2 regions of the Mesorhizobium sp. ESP6-5 genome follow, and region 1 is predicted to be linked to the other one. Evidence: riboswitches for the same ligand, from Rfam matches in the RefSeq annotation. Region 1 holds a riboswitch; the other holds the start of a gene.
The links. Region 1 has a riboswitch for cobalamin ahead of bluB (5,6-dimethylbenzimidazole synthase). Riboswitches for the same ligand answer to the same signal wherever they lie in the genome.

Region 2: linked by a shared signal. The riboswitch ahead of LB524_RS01105 (DUF1636 family protein) and the one ahead of bluB (5,6-dimethylbenzimidazole synthase) in region 1 are both predicted to bind cobalamin.

Annotation. Positions count from the first base shown of each region.
Region 1 is NZ_JAIUGR010000002.1:46,973-54,160, reverse strand. It holds gene aroC (chorismate synthase) at 1-614, shown strand, start outside; gene ribB (3,4-dihydroxy-2-butanone-4-phosphate synthase) at 708-1,808, shown strand; gene LB524_RS02675 (MFS transporter) at 1,828-3,048, opposite strand; gene LB524_RS02670 (TetR/AcrR family transcriptional regulator) at 3,169-3,777, shown strand; gene LB524_RS02665 (hypothetical protein) at 3,868-4,851, shown strand; partial or broken gene bluB (5,6-dimethylbenzimidazole synthase) at 4,968-5,573, opposite strand; cobalamin riboswitch at 5,645-5,827, opposite strand; gene LB524_RS02655 (histone deacetylase family protein) at 6,006-6,932, shown strand; gene LB524_RS02650 (exodeoxyribonuclease VII small subunit) at 6,936-7,187, shown strand.
Region 2 is NZ_JAIUGR010000001.1:227,806-234,993, reverse strand. It holds gene LB524_RS01115 (cobaltochelatase subunit CobN) at 1-1,657, opposite strand, end outside; gene cobW (cobalamin biosynthesis protein CobW) at 1,676-2,713, opposite strand; gene LB524_RS01105 (DUF1636 family protein) at 2,716-3,144, opposite strand; cobalamin riboswitch at 3,182-3,389, opposite strand; gene LB524_RS01100 (winged helix-turn-helix domain-containing protein) at 3,419-4,618, opposite strand; gene LB524_RS01095 (NADH-quinone oxidoreductase subunit A) at 4,954-5,319, shown strand; gene LB524_RS01090 (NuoB/complex I 20 kDa subunit family protein) at 5,310-5,891, shown strand; gene LB524_RS01085 (NADH-quinone oxidoreductase subunit C) at 5,896-6,498, shown strand; gene LB524_RS01080 (NADH-quinone oxidoreductase subunit D) at 6,498-7,188, shown strand, end outside.

The sequences.
Region 1 (7,188 bases):
TCGACCGCGCCAACTGGAACTGGAATTTCATCGGCGATGCCGAGAACCCGTTCTTCACGCCGGATCCGGCTTCGATTCCTGTTTTCACGCGGTATCTCGACGGTATCCGCAAGGCCGGTTCCTCGGTTGGCGCGGTGATCGAGATCGTCGCCGACGGTGTGCCTGCCGGCCTCGGCGCGCCGATCTACGCCAAGCTCGACCAGGACATCGCGTCCGGCTTGATGTCGATCAACGCCGTCAAGGGCGTCGAGATCGGCAATGGTTTCGAGGCCGCCCGCATCACCGGCGAACAGAATGCCGACGAGATGCGCATGGGCAATGACGGCAAGCCGGTGTTCCTGTCCAACAATGCCGGCGGCATCCTGGGCGGCATCTCGACGGGCCAGGCGATCGTCGCCCGTTTTGCGGTGAAGCCGACTTCGTCGATCCTGACGCCCCGGAAGTCGATCGACAAAGACGGCAACGACGTGGAGGTGATGACCAAGGGTCGCCACGATCCCTGCGTCGGCATCCGAGCCGTGCCGATCGGCGAGGCCATGGTTGCCTGCGCCATTGCCGACCACTATCTGCGGCATCGAGGACAGACGGGGAAGGGAATAGGCGGTAGGGAATAGGCAGTAGTCAGTGGTCAGCTGCCAGCCCGACCCTTTTATTCCCCTAACCCCTACTGCCCAGTCCCTATTCCCTGCGAGCGAAGCGAGCATTCCATGTCTTACGACCAGAAGAAGATTGTCGAAGCCATCCGCGCCTTCGAACGCGGCGAGATCGTCGTCGTCATGGACGATGACGGGCGCGAGAACGAGGGCGACCTGATCGTCGCCGCCGTCCATTGCACGCCGGAGAAGATGGCCTTCATCGTTCGCAACACGTCGGGTATTGTCTGCACGCCGATGCCGCGCGAGGAGGCTAAACGGCTGAACCTCGCGCCGATGGTGGCCGACAATGATTCGGCTCACACCACCGCCTTTACCGTCAGCGTCGACTTCAAGCATGGCACGACGACAGGCATTTCGGCCGACGACCGCACGCTGACCGTGCGCAACCTCGCCAACGGCAATGTCGGCGCCTCCGATTTCGTCCGCCCTGGCCACATCTTCCCGCTCATCGCGCGCGAGGGCGGCGTCTTGATGCGCTCGGGTCATACCGAGGCGGCGGTCGATTTGTGCAGGCTCGCCGGCCTACCGCCGATCGGCGTGATCTCGGAACTGGTCAACGACGACGGCACCGTCAAGCGCGGCCCGCAGGTCGCGGCCTTCGCCGAGGAGCATGGCCTCAAGCAGGTATCGGTTGCCGACCTCATCGCTTACCGGCAGCGCAAGGAGACCCTGGTCGAGCGCGTCGCTTGCTCCGACATCGAGACGCTGGGCGGCAAGGCGCAGGTCTTCACCTACACGCTGCCCTGGGACACAATGCATCACGTCGCCATCGTCTTCGGCGACATCCGCGACGGCGAGGAGGTGCCGGTGCGGCTGCATTCGGAGGATGTGGTAACCGACGTGTTCGGCACCAGCCACCGGCTCGACGGCATCATGAAGGCGATGGGCGAGCGCAGGCGCGGCGTCATCGTCTATCTCAGGGAAGGCTCGGTCGGCGTCGCCCACCAGGAGCGCAACCGGCCGGCGCCAGGCGACCGCGAGGACCATGAAGAGGCGCGCCGGCGCGAGAGCGAATGGCGCGAGATCGGTCTCGGCGCCCAGATCCTGAAGGACCTCGGCATTTCCTCGATCAACCTGATTGCCTCGCGCGAGCGCCACTATGTCGGCCTCGAAGGCTTTGGCATCCACATCGCCAAGACCGAGATCATCTGAGCTCGACAAACCCTGCCTGTCACTCGGCCGGGATTGCCGCCTCGCATCGTTCCAACTCGCATTCGTGGGTGGCGAGGCTGCGCTGGCCGAGCAGCACCGTGATCAGCGCGATAGCGCCTGACGTCACCGAGACCCAGAATCCGTTCTGGGCGCCGAATGCATCCACCACGGCGCCGGCGGCGAAGGAGCCTAGCGCCATGCCGATGCCGATCCCGGTGGTTACCCAGGTGATGCCTTCGGTCAGCATCGCTTCCGGGACATGCCGCTCGATCAGGCCGAAGGCGGTGATGAAGGTCGGCGAGATCGCCACGCCACTGATGAAGACAGTCAGCGCGAGCGCTGGCACGGTGCTGGCGGTAAGCGGCAGCAGTGTGCCGAGCGCGACCAAGGCAACCGAGATGGCGAGCTGGCGCTGCAGCGGTGCTTTCAGGTTGAGCGCGCCGATGATGATGCCGAGCACGAAGGAGCCCAGCGCATAGACACCGATGACGAGACTGGCAGTGCCCGGCTGGCCGAGTTCCTTGGTGATCGCCACCGTGCTCACCTCCGTCGTCGCGAAGGTCGCGCCGATGAAGATCATGGCGAAGGTGATGATTTGAACCGGCCCCAGGCGGATTGCCGAGCGGCTGGAGCCATTGTCCACCGGCCGCACTTGCGGCTCGGTCGAACGCTGCAGAATGAAGGCTATCGAGCCCAAGGCGAGGAACAGCGTGCTGACGAGCACGCCCGCTTCCGGGAACAGCGCGGCGCTGAGGCCCACAGATAGCGATGCGCCGGCAATATAGACCAGTTCGTCCGCCGCCGACTCGAAGGCGAAGGCGGTGTTCATCTCGGACCGGCCCCGGAAAATCTCGGTCCAGCGCGCCCGCACCATGGCCGGCATGCTTGGCATTGCCGCGGCCAGCAGCGCCGACGCGAACAGCGTCCATACCGGCCAGTCTTGATTGGCCGATGCGATCAGGGCCGCGAATGCGAGCACGGAGATGATGGTGGTGGGTACGACAACCCGCGTCTGGCCGAGGCGGTCGACCAACCTCGATATCTGCGGCGCCAGGAAGGCATTGGCCAAGGCGAATGTCGCCGAAACCGCACCCGCCAGCCAGTATTCGCCACGCGTCTGCGACAGCATCGCCACGATGCCGATCGGCGCCATGGCGATCGGCAGGCGCGCCATGAAGCCGGTGGCGGCAAAGCCCGTGGCTCCGGGAGCGCGAAAGATTTCCGAATAGGGGTTTTGCATGATCCTGTTCCTCGACAAGGGGCGATTCGACAATTACATACGAGACGTATAAGTGTTAAATAGAGGATACGTCGCGTATGTCAATTGGCATACGGAGCGTATGTAAGTAAGGCCAGAAGCATGCATCGACCGCGCAAGGAGATGATCGCCGAGACACGCGCCAAGCTGATCGCCGCGGCGCGCCAGGCTTTCGGCACCATCGGCTATGCCGAAGCGTCGATGGATGATTTCACCGCGTCGGCCGGGCTGACGCGCGGCGCCCTTTATCATCACTTCGGCGACAAGAAGGGACTGCTTGAGGCGGTTATCGCCGAAATCGACGCGGAAATGGCGGCCCGGGTGAATGAGGTCGCGTCGCGGGCGCCGACCCGCTGGCAGCATTTCGTGGACGAATGCACCACCTATATCGAAATGGCGCTGGAGCCGGAAATCCAGCGCATCATGTTCCGGGATGGTCCGGCTGTGCTGGGCGATCCGGCACTGTGGTCGAATGCCAATGCCTGCGTCGGTTCAATGACCGATCATCTGACAGCGCTGCAGCGGGAAGGGGTGGTCGTCCCCGGCGTCGACCCGGAGTCGGCAGCGCGGCTGATCAATGGGGCGAGCAGCCAGGCCGCGCAGCGCATCGCCAATTCGCAAGATCCCGAAACGACATCGAAGATGGTGGTGGCCGCGTTCAAGCAATTGCTCGAAGGCCTGCTGAAAAAGCCGGAAGCGCTTTCAAGATGAACCACCATGGCAGTCCCGCCACTGCCTGCAATTGACAATAGCCGGTTTGAGCGCATCCTCCGCAGCCATCTCTGAGGGGAGATTCGGGGCATGTGGGATTTCGATATCGGCAGGTCGGTGTCCATCATGATGCGGACCTGGCCTTTCATTGTCTTTCGCATGATCGTCTATTTCGGCATCACGCTGGCCTACATCGTGGCCACCGGCACCGGCGCCTCCGTCGGCTATGGCGTCGGCCATATTTCCACCGATCCCGACGGACCATTGTCTTTTGCGATGTGGGGCGGCGTGGTCGGTTTCGGCATCGTCTCGATCGCCGTCTACTGGATCCGCGAATACATTCTCTACGTCGTCAAGGCGGGCCATATCGCCGTCATGGTGCATCTGATCGACGGCAATGATATTCCCCACGGCCAGAACCAGATCGCCTACGCGAAAGAGGTCGTGACCGAGCGTTTTGCCGAGGCCAACATCCTTTTCGTCGTCGACCAATTGGTCAAGGGCGCCATACGCGCCATCACCGGCCTGCTCGGCGGCATCGCGGCCTTCCTGCCCATTCCTGGCCTGAGCGGCCTGGTTTCGTTCCTCAACACGGTGATTCGCCTGTCGCTGACCTATGTCGACGAGATCATTCTCGGCTACAACATCCGCATCAGTTCGTCCTCGCCGTTCGAAACCGCGCGCCAAGGCGTTGTGCTCTACGCCCAGAACGGCAAGACCATGGTCAAGAATGCCGTCTGGCTAGGGGTCATCATGTGGGGCGTGTCGTTCGTGATTTTCCTGCTGATGCTGGCTCCGGCAGCCGCTATTCTTTACGTCATGCCCGGGCAGCTCGCCGGCTGGGCTTTCGTGCTGGCAATCGTCTTTGCCTGGGCTTTCAAGGCGGCCTTCATTGAGCCGTTCGCCATTGCCTGCCTGATGCAGGTCTATTTCAAGACCATCGAGGGTCAGGTGCCCGATGCCGCCTGGGACGCCAGGCTGGCCGAAGCCTCGTCGAAGTTCAGGGAACTCAAGGACAAGGCGCTCTCCACTTTCGGCGGTTCGCGCTGGGGCACGGCCGGCGCGACGCGCTGATCGGCTAGGCTCGCGGGCGCACCGGCGGCGGTACCGAGGCGCGCCACTGCTGATTTGAGCGGCGCTTCGCCTTGTCCGCGAAAAGTCTCGCTCATGATAAGCTCGGGCAACGGCAGCCGCCGGCCCCAGCCGTGTGTTTCGAGATCCGGCTTCGGTGCGAATTCGGAAACGCGGCCGACGCAGAGATAGGCGATCGGCGTCACTTGATCGGGAATACCCAGCAAGCTTTTCAGCGCTTGCGCCTCGATGATGCTGACCCAGCCGACGCCGACGCCCTCGGCGCGTGCCGCCAGCCAGAAATTCTGCACCGCGCAGACCGTGCTGTAGAGATCCATCTCCGGATTGTGCCAGCGCCCCAGCGGCGAGCCTTTCGAGCGCTCGCGGTCGCAGGTGATGCAGATGTTGAGCGCGCTTTCGCAAATGCCTTCCAGCTTAAGCTTGCGGTAGAGCGCCTGCCGTTCTGCCTCGATTTCAGGCAGTTCCCGTTCTCGCGCGGCCAGGAACAGGTCGCGCACTTCCGCCCGCCGCGCGGCATCGCGAATGACGATGAAATTCCAAGGTTGCATGAAGCCGACCGATGGCGCGTGGTGGGCGGCAAGCAGCAGCCGCGCCAGCACCTCGTCGTCAATGGCCTCCGATGTAAAATGGCTGCGGACGTCGCGCCGCGTGAAGATGGCGCGGTAAACAGCGTCGCGCGCAATCTGGTCAAATCCATCGCCCATTGGAGTGGTCATAGCTTCCGGCATCGCTTGTCCCCTTGCGATTGCAATCGATGTCATCCGCCTGACCATGCGGATGACGATGCCTGCCAGGCCGGTCTTCTGGCTCGGGATCAACCCGCGTCCGGTGCCTTCCCGTCATCGACAGTGGCATTTACCGGCGCGGTCCCCCTCACAGCGTTGGGCACGCCACGGAGTTCAACCGTGTTCCCGATTCTCCCGCCAGGGCATTTGCAGCCAAGTGGAATCACTTGGCGTCGCAAAATGCGGCTAAAACAAACAGCCCGGCGGGCACCAGGCAGTGGTTGCGACCTTACGCCGAAGGGCCGGCGCCGCCAATGCCCGCAGCGACATCAATGGACGCAGGTTCGATTTTCCCCAGCGATCAAGCCGCGACGCATGGCCATCACGGCGCCGGGGCACTAGATAGGGGGCATGGCCACCCGTCTCTACACGCACCCGATCTTTCTCGAACACATCACGCCGCCCGGTCACCCCGAGCGGCCCGACCGCCTGCGCGCCATCGAGCGCGTGCTCGACGACGAAGCTTTTGCCGCGCTTGACCGCGTCGAGGCACCGCAAGGCGACGAGGCGACCATCCTCTACGCGCATCCCGCCGATTTCGTCGCGCGTGTCCGCGCCGCCATCCCCGACGAAGGCATTGCCCGCATCGACGCCGACACCACCGCCAGCCCGAAAAGCTGGCAAGCGGTGATTACGGCGATCGGTGCCGCCAATGCCGCCGTCGACGACGTCTTTGCGGGCCGTGCCGACAACGTTTTCGTCGCCGCCCGTCCGCCCGGCCACCATGCCGAAAAGACCACGGCCATGGGTTTCTGCTTCTTCAACACGGCGGCAATCGCAGCGCGCCATGCGCAGAAGAAGCACGGCGCCGAGCGTGTCGCTGTCGTCGACTGGGACGTGCACCACGGCAACGGCACGCAGGATATTTTTTGGGACGATCCCTCGGTGCTCTATTGCTCGACGCACCAGATGCCGCTTTATCCCGGCACGGGCGCGAAGAGTGAGACCGGCGCCGGCAACATCGTCAATGCGCCGCTGGCGCCTCGGACGGGCAGCGAGGTGTTTCGCGATGCGTTCCTGTCGCGCGTGCTGCCGGCACTCGACAATTTCGCGCCGGATCTGATTATCGTTTCGGCCGGCTTCGACGCGCACCATCGCGACCCGCTGGCGGAAATCAATCTGACCGAGAACGATTTCGACTGGGCGACCGGCCAGCTGATGCAGCGCGCCGCAATCCACGGCGGCAACCGGCTCGTCAGCCTGCTCGAGGGCGGCTACGATCTGCAGGGATTGGCATTTTCGGTCGCCGCCCATGTCGGGCGACTGATGAAAGGATGAATGATGACCGGTGAGATCAACGAAGACGTCAAGGCGATGAGCTTTGAACAGGCACTCGACGCACTGGAGAAGATCGTCGATGATCTGGAGCGTGGCGACGTACCGCTCGACCAGTCGATCCGGATTTACGAGCGCGGCGAGGCGCTGAAGGTTCATTGCGACCGGCTGCTGAAGGCCGCCGAGGACAAGGTCGAGAAGATCAGGCTGTCGCGCGACGGCAAGCCGGTTGGAACCGAGCCGCTCGACGCGGACTGAG
Region 2 (7,188 bases), on a different contig from region 1:
TGATATTGCCGAAGATTGCGGCGCGGAAGGGGAAGTGGTTTTCCAAGCCAGCCAGCGAAGGTTGGCGTTCCGTCGCGCCCCCCTCTGTCCTGCCGGACATCTCCCCCACAGGGGGGGAGATCGGCAGTGTGACAGCCGGCTCTTCCCCTGCGTCCTTGATGGTCAGCGAAAGCGGCGATCGGAGGGCAATCTCCCCCCTCGTGGGGGAGATGTCCGGCAGGACAGAGGGGGGCGCCTCGCGCAAACCTGTCCCCTCTGCCTTTCCCCAAGCGGCTTCTACCGCGGCAATTGCTGCGGGCGGTAGCTCCTTCGAAAACCCCAAATAATCCTGCAACGCCAGTCCGTGCCCGCCGCTTGCCAGCAAATCCAGCAACTCACGTGCCGTTTGCGGAATCCCCTCAACGGCATAGCCCTCTTCCTTGAGATCATGCAGCATGGCAAGCACGCTGGACGGCACGTCGAGCCCGACGGCGTAGCCGGTGCGGCCGGGCGCGCTGGGATAATCCGGGATGAGGATCGCCAGCTTGCGCTCGGCGCGGGGCGTTGCTCGCAGCCGGATAAAGGCCGCGACGCGGTTCGCCACTTGCGCCACGCGATCCGGTTCCGGCCGGTTGGCGAAGGCGCGATGGCCTAGCGCCGGGTCAACCTCGCTTTCGTCCTTGAATGAGATCGCGCCAGCCAGGATGCGGCCGTCGAGTTCGGGCAGCACGACATGCATGGCGAGGTCGGCGGGCGCCAGCCCGCGCTGGTTGGCCTGCCAGACGTCGCGGCGGGTGGTGGCGACGATGACCTGGAAAACCGGCACGCCGGCGCGGTCGAACAGGGTTTCGACGCCGGGCTCGGCGCCGGATGCGAAGGCTGTGGCGGTAATGATGGCGGCGGGCTTTAGCGATGCGATGGCGTTTTCGACGAACCCTAGGGACGCTGGGTCCTTCAGGCTGGAAAGGAAGATCGGAACCGGGAGCATGCCGCGCTGCTCCAGCGCATCAAAAAGCGCATCGATGGGGGCGACATCGGCGGCCAGCAGCATCGAACGGTAGAAAAGGATAGGGATGATGGGCGCGCCGAACTTGTCGGCGCCGAGTTCCGACTTTTCTACGACGCCAAATGCCGGTTGATAGTAACCCGCTTTCGGCACCTTGACCGGCTCGGCCACGGCCACGTCCGATCCGGCAAGCGACGCAAGCCTATGCACCAGCGCGCTCATATTGGCCGGTCCGCCTTCGCGGAAATAGTTGAGCAGCCCGTCCAGTTCCTCGCGCGGCAGCGTCGAGGCTTCGATCAGCCTGATGTCCTCGTCATGGCTTTCACCGGGAAGCAGCGCCAGTTTTATGCCGCGCTCGCGGGCAACCGCGGCCAACTGGTCGCAGCCATAGCGCCACCAATCATAGCCGCCGAGAATGCGCACAAGGATGATCCTGGCGTGGCGGGCGACGCTGTCGACCCAGAGATCGACCGACATGGGATGGCGCAGGTCGCGCAGCGCAGCCAGCCGCATCGTGGGCAGCCGGTCGGCGTCGGCCTTCCATGCCGCGGCCAGTCCGGCAAGGTCGCTGTCGGTGAAGGACAGCGCCACCATGTCCGCCGGCGTCTGCCGAAGATCGACCGGCTCGGCGAGATCGTCGAGCGAGGCGGAAGTGGTGGTGAGGATGTGCATTGCGGTCCGTGTCTGAGCTCAGCCGGCGAGTATATGCTCGATCGCCGGGCGGTTCAGCCCCTTGAGCCCGATGACGACAAGGCGCGAGCGCCGGTCGTCGTCAGCCGTCCAGGCGCGGTCGTAATAATGGTTGACGCGCGGACCGACCGCCTGCAGCAAAAGCCGCATCGGCTTGCCGCCGACCTCGACGAAGCCTTTCACCCGCAGCACGTTCTCCTGTTCGGCCGCGATCGCGACGCGCTTTGCCAACTCGTCCGGATTGGCGATCGACGGAATGTCGATGACGAAGGAATCGAAATCATCGTGCTCATGGTCGAGTTCGTCGTCGTGATGGGTCTTGCGGTTCTCGATGTCGTCCTCGACGGCGAGACCGAGCCCGAGCAGCACCGAGGGATCGACCTTGCCATGAGACGTCGGCACGATCTTCACGGCGCGGGCGGAGTGTTCGTTGATAATGGCGTTGGCGCGGGCTGAACCGGCGGCATCCATCAGGTCGCTCTTCGACAGGATGATCAGGTCGGCGCAGGCAATCTGGTCCTCGAACACTTCCTCGACCGGGTCGTCATGGTCGAGGCTCTCGTCCTGCGCGCGCTGCGCCTGCAGGGCGTCCATGTCGTTGGCGACGCGGCCTTCCGCCAGTGCGGGACCGTCGACCACGGCGATGACGCCATCGACCGTTACGCGGCTCTTCACCGTCGGCCACTGGAAAGCCTGGACCAGCGGCTTGGGCAGAGCGAGGCCCGAGGTTTCGATCAGGATATGGTCGACCTTAGGCGTCAGCGACAGGATCTGGTCGAGCGCCGGCACGAAATCATCGGCCACGGTGCAGCAGATACAGCCATTGGCCAGTTCGACGATGTTTTCCTCTGGGCAGGTGTCGATGCCGCATCCCTTGAGGATCTCGCCGTCGATGCCGATGTCGCCGAACTCGTTGACGATGATGGCAATCCGCTTGCCGCCGGCGTTTTCCAGGAGATGGCGGACCAGCGTCGTCTTGCCGGCGCCGAGGAAGCCGGTGACGACGGTGCAGGGAACGCGGGACAGAGATGTTGTCATGATCAATCTTTCAGCATGTCGAGGGGAGGGATGCGGGCAACGAGGCCGCGCTTGAGGCTATCGGGTCTGCCTCGCCAGGGAATGAGGCCGTCGTTCGAGGTGGCGAAGAGTTTCGCGCCGGTGACGAGATCGGCGCCGCTGCTCGCGGTCAGATCGCCGAACACATAGCTCCAGCAGCCGTCGCGCAGGATCGCGGCGCTCAGCCGGCGCTTGCAATTGCCGAGGCATTCGACCGTGCGGATGCGAATCTTCTCGCCCGAGGCGGCTTGGCGCGTATCTTCGGCCAAAAGTTCGCCGGCCCGGGGATGGGCGTCGGAGCCGGTCTCGTCGCGACAGGAAGCGCAGACGATGACCGTGATGCCGGCCAGGGGATGATCCCCGCCGGACGAAATGTCGGTTGTTTCAGCCGAAAAACTGCTGTCGCGATCCACATCAGGCTCCTTGCCCGGAAAACCCGCCAGGCGATCGGATTCTTGCATTCCAGACGGCAGGTCTCCTGGCTCGCGGGTCATCGCCTTGGGTAGCCGCCTTCCCGGGACAATCCCAGTGGCTTTCGGCCTTGGCTCTTCGCTCACAGTTGCGGGGACAGCCGCGGATTTGGGATCTTCAATCCCGCACCGCATTCCCTCTTGGCTCCTCCCTTTGCCGAGAGGAGACCGTCTGGATGGGATTTAGGCTCTTGCGGGCAGCGGTGTCAACGCGAGCTTACGACACCGCGATGTCGGACAGCGCCGGGCCGAGGTCGCCGGCAGGCGTTATTTCCATGCGCTCGAGGCCAAGCCAGCCCTGCATCTGCTTCAATTCCTCGAAGAGCTGGGCTGCGGTTTCGGGCGGTGCGCCGGGCTCGGCGTAGGCGGCATGGACGCGCAGGACACTGGCCGGCCGGTCAGCCTTGAGGTCGACGCGCGCCACGATCCTGTCGCCGAGCAGGAAAGGCAGGACATAGTAGCCGTATTGGCGCTTGTCGGCCGGCGTGTAGATTTCGATGCGGTAATGGAAGTCGAACAGCCGCTCCGAGCGCGAACGCTCGAAGACGACCGGATCGAACGGCGCCAGCAGAGCGCGGGCCTCGATCTTGCGCGGGATACGGGCGTCCTTGTGAAGGTAAGCCGGCTTGTCCCAGCCCTCGACACGGACCGGCAGCAAGTCGCCGAGCTCGACCAGTTCCTCCAGCCGGCCTTTCATGTCGGCCGGCGAGAGTCGAAAATAATCGCGCAGGTCGCCTGATGTCGCCACGCCATGGGCACGGGCGGAAATGCGCAGCAATTCGCGGTGCGCGTCCTCAGGCGTCGGTACCGGCAGATCGAGGATCGCCTGCGGCAGCACGCGCTCCGGCAGGTCGTAAAAGCGCTCGAAGCCGCGCCGGTGCGCGGTGGTGATGCGCCCGGCCCAGAACAGCCATTCGAAGGCGTGCTTGGCATGGCTCCAACCCCACCAGCCACCGGAGCCTTTCTGGCCTTCGAGCGCCGAAGCGGCGATCGGCCCGCGCGTGACGACCTCGCGGTAGATCTCTTCTATATAGGCGGCGTGCTCGCGGCCCCATTTGGCCAGCCCCAGATACATTTCATCGCCTTGCTCGGCGCGCTGCATGCGCCAGCGCATCAGTGGGTAGGTCTCGACCGGCAGGAACGAGGCTTCATGCGCCCAATATTCGAAGACGGTGCGCTTGCGCGTCACGGCGGCGTTGTCGAGCAAAGCGAGGGGATAGGGGCCGAGACGCGAATAGAGCGGCATGTAATGAGCGCGCACCACCGCACTGACGGAATCGATCTGCAACAGGCCGGTGCGGGACAGAACGCGGGCGAAATGGCGGCGGTCCGGCGTGCCGGCGGGGCGGGGATCGAGAAATCCCTGGGCGGCGAGCGCGATGCGCCGCGCGGCGGCAAGCGAGATCTTTTCCTTCATTCGGATGCGTCCCTGATGGACCTGTCTGGCGTCATTGCTCGGCGTGATTCCCGTCCATGCTAGCAGGGTTTTGGCGGCAACCCTGTCAGGAGAGAAAAGTGGAGTTAAAAGCGAAGGAAATCAAACAGGAGCGGATGGGACCAGTTTCTCCCGGAATGCCGTCCAGCTCGGTGTTTTGAACAAGGTTTGACTTGCTTCGCTGGAAGTGCTGCGCTAACCCTCGCCGCGTTGCAGCATAGGCCCCTTAAAACGGTTCAGCGGTTAATCTGTCACGCTTCCGCATTAAGGTTCGGTGCTGTAGTCAAAATGGATTGGCGCCAACGGAAAGCCGCTGCATGAACGCACTTCTCAGTTCGTACCTGCCCATCGTCCTGTTTATCGGCGTGGCACTGGTCGTCGGCCTGGCGCTGCTGGCGGCTCCGTTCCTGGTGGCGTATCGCAACCCCGATCCCGAAAAGCTTTCCGCCTACGAGTGCGGTTTCAACTCGTTCGACGATGCCCGCATGAAATTCGACATCCGCTTCTACCTGGTGTCGATCCTGTTCATTATATTTGACCTGGAAGTTGCCTTCCTCTTCCCCTGGGCAGTGTCCTTCTCGAAGATCGGCATGCTCGGTTTCTGGTCAATGATGGTGTTTTTGGCAGTGCTGACCATCGGCTTTGCCTATGAATGGAAAAAAGGAGCGCTGGAATGGGATTGAACGACAGTTCAGGCACCCTCGTCGCGCCGAAGCCCAAAGGTATTATCGATCCCAACACCGGCAGGCCGGTGGGGGAGGACGATCCCTTCTTCCTCGAAATCAACAATGAGCTTGCCGACAAGGGTTTTCTGGTCACCTCGACCGAGGCGCTGATCACCTGGGCGCGCAGCGGCTCGCTGATGTTCATGACCTTCGGTCTGGCTTGCTGCGCGGTCGAGATGATCCACACCTCGATGCCGCGCTACGATTCGGAGCGGTTCGGTGTCGCGCCGCGCGCGTCTCCGCGCCAGTCCGACATCATGATCGTCGCCGGCACGCTGACCAACAAGATGGCGCCGGCGCTGCGCAAGGTCTACGACCAGATGCCGGAGCCGCGCTACGTCATCTCGATGGGCTCCTGCGCCAATGGCGGCGGCTACTATCACTATTCCTATTCGGTGGTGCGTGGCTGCGACCGGGTCGTGCCGGTCGACATCTATGTGCCCGGCTGCCCGCCGAGCGCCGAAGCCCTGCTCTATGGCATTCTTCTGCTGCAGAAGAAGATCCGCCGCACCGGCACGATCGAACGGTAAATCCATGGCCGCCTCCTTAAGCGAACTGTCGACCTATCTCGGCGAGAAGCTGCCTGGCCGCTTCGGCGATGCGGTATTCGCCTATGGCGAGCTCACCGTTCACGTCGAGCCTCAAAACCTGATCGAGGTGATGACCTTCCTGCGCGACGATGCGCGCTGCCAGTTCATCTCGATCATCGATGTCTGCGGTGCCGACTACCCGTCGCGGGCCAAGCGCTTCGACGTCGTCTATCACCTGCTTTCGCCGAAGCAGAATGTGCGCATTCGCATCAAGGTGCAGACCGACGAGGAGACGATGGTGCCTTCGATCACCGGCGTCTATCCCGGCGCCGACTGGTTCGAGCGCGAAACCTACGATCTCTATGGCGTGCTGTTTTCGGGCCATCCGGACCTGCGCCGCCTGCTGACCGACTACGGTTTCGAGGGCCATCCGCTGCGCAAGGATTTCCCGCTGACCGGTTTCGTCGAAGTGCGTTACGACGACGAAGCCAAGCGCGTCATCTACGAGCCGGTGGAACTGAAGCAGGAATTCCGCAATTTCGATTTTCTGTCCCCATGGGAAGGCACGGATTACGTGCTGCCAGGGGATGAGAAGGCAAAGCAGTAATGGCTGAAACCTCCGTCCGCAACTTTAACATCAACTTCGGACCTCAACACCCTGCCGCGCACGGCGTTTTGCGCCTCGTGCTGGAGTTGGACGGCGAAGTCGTCGACCGCGTCGATCCGCATATCGGGCTCTTGCATCGCGGTACGGAGAAGCTGATCGAAGCAAAAACCTATCTGCAGGCGCTGCCTTATCTCGACCGGCTCGATTATTGCGCACCGATGAACCAGGAGCACGCCTTCGCGCTGGCCGCCGAGCGCCTGCTCGGCATCGAGGTGCCGAGGCGCGGCCAGCTGATCCGCGTGCTCTATTGCGAAATCGGCCGTATCATGTCGCACATCCTCAATGTGACGACGCAAGCCATGGATGTCGGCGCGCTGACGCCGCCGCTGTGGGGCTTCGTCGAGCGCGAAAAGCTGATGGTGTTCTATGAGCGCGCCTCCGGCTCGCGCATGCATGCGGCCTATTTCCGGCCCGGCGGCGTCCACCAGGACCTGCCGCGGCAGCTGGTCGAGGACATCGGCAAGTGGATCGAACCTTTCCTGAAATCGCTCGACGATCTCGACAGGCTGCTCACCGGCAACCGCATTTTCAAGCAGCGCAATGTCGACATCGGCATCGTCTCGCTGGCCGACGCCTGGGCCTGGGGCTTTTCGGGCGTCATGGTCCGTGGTTCGGGCTCGCCGTGGGACC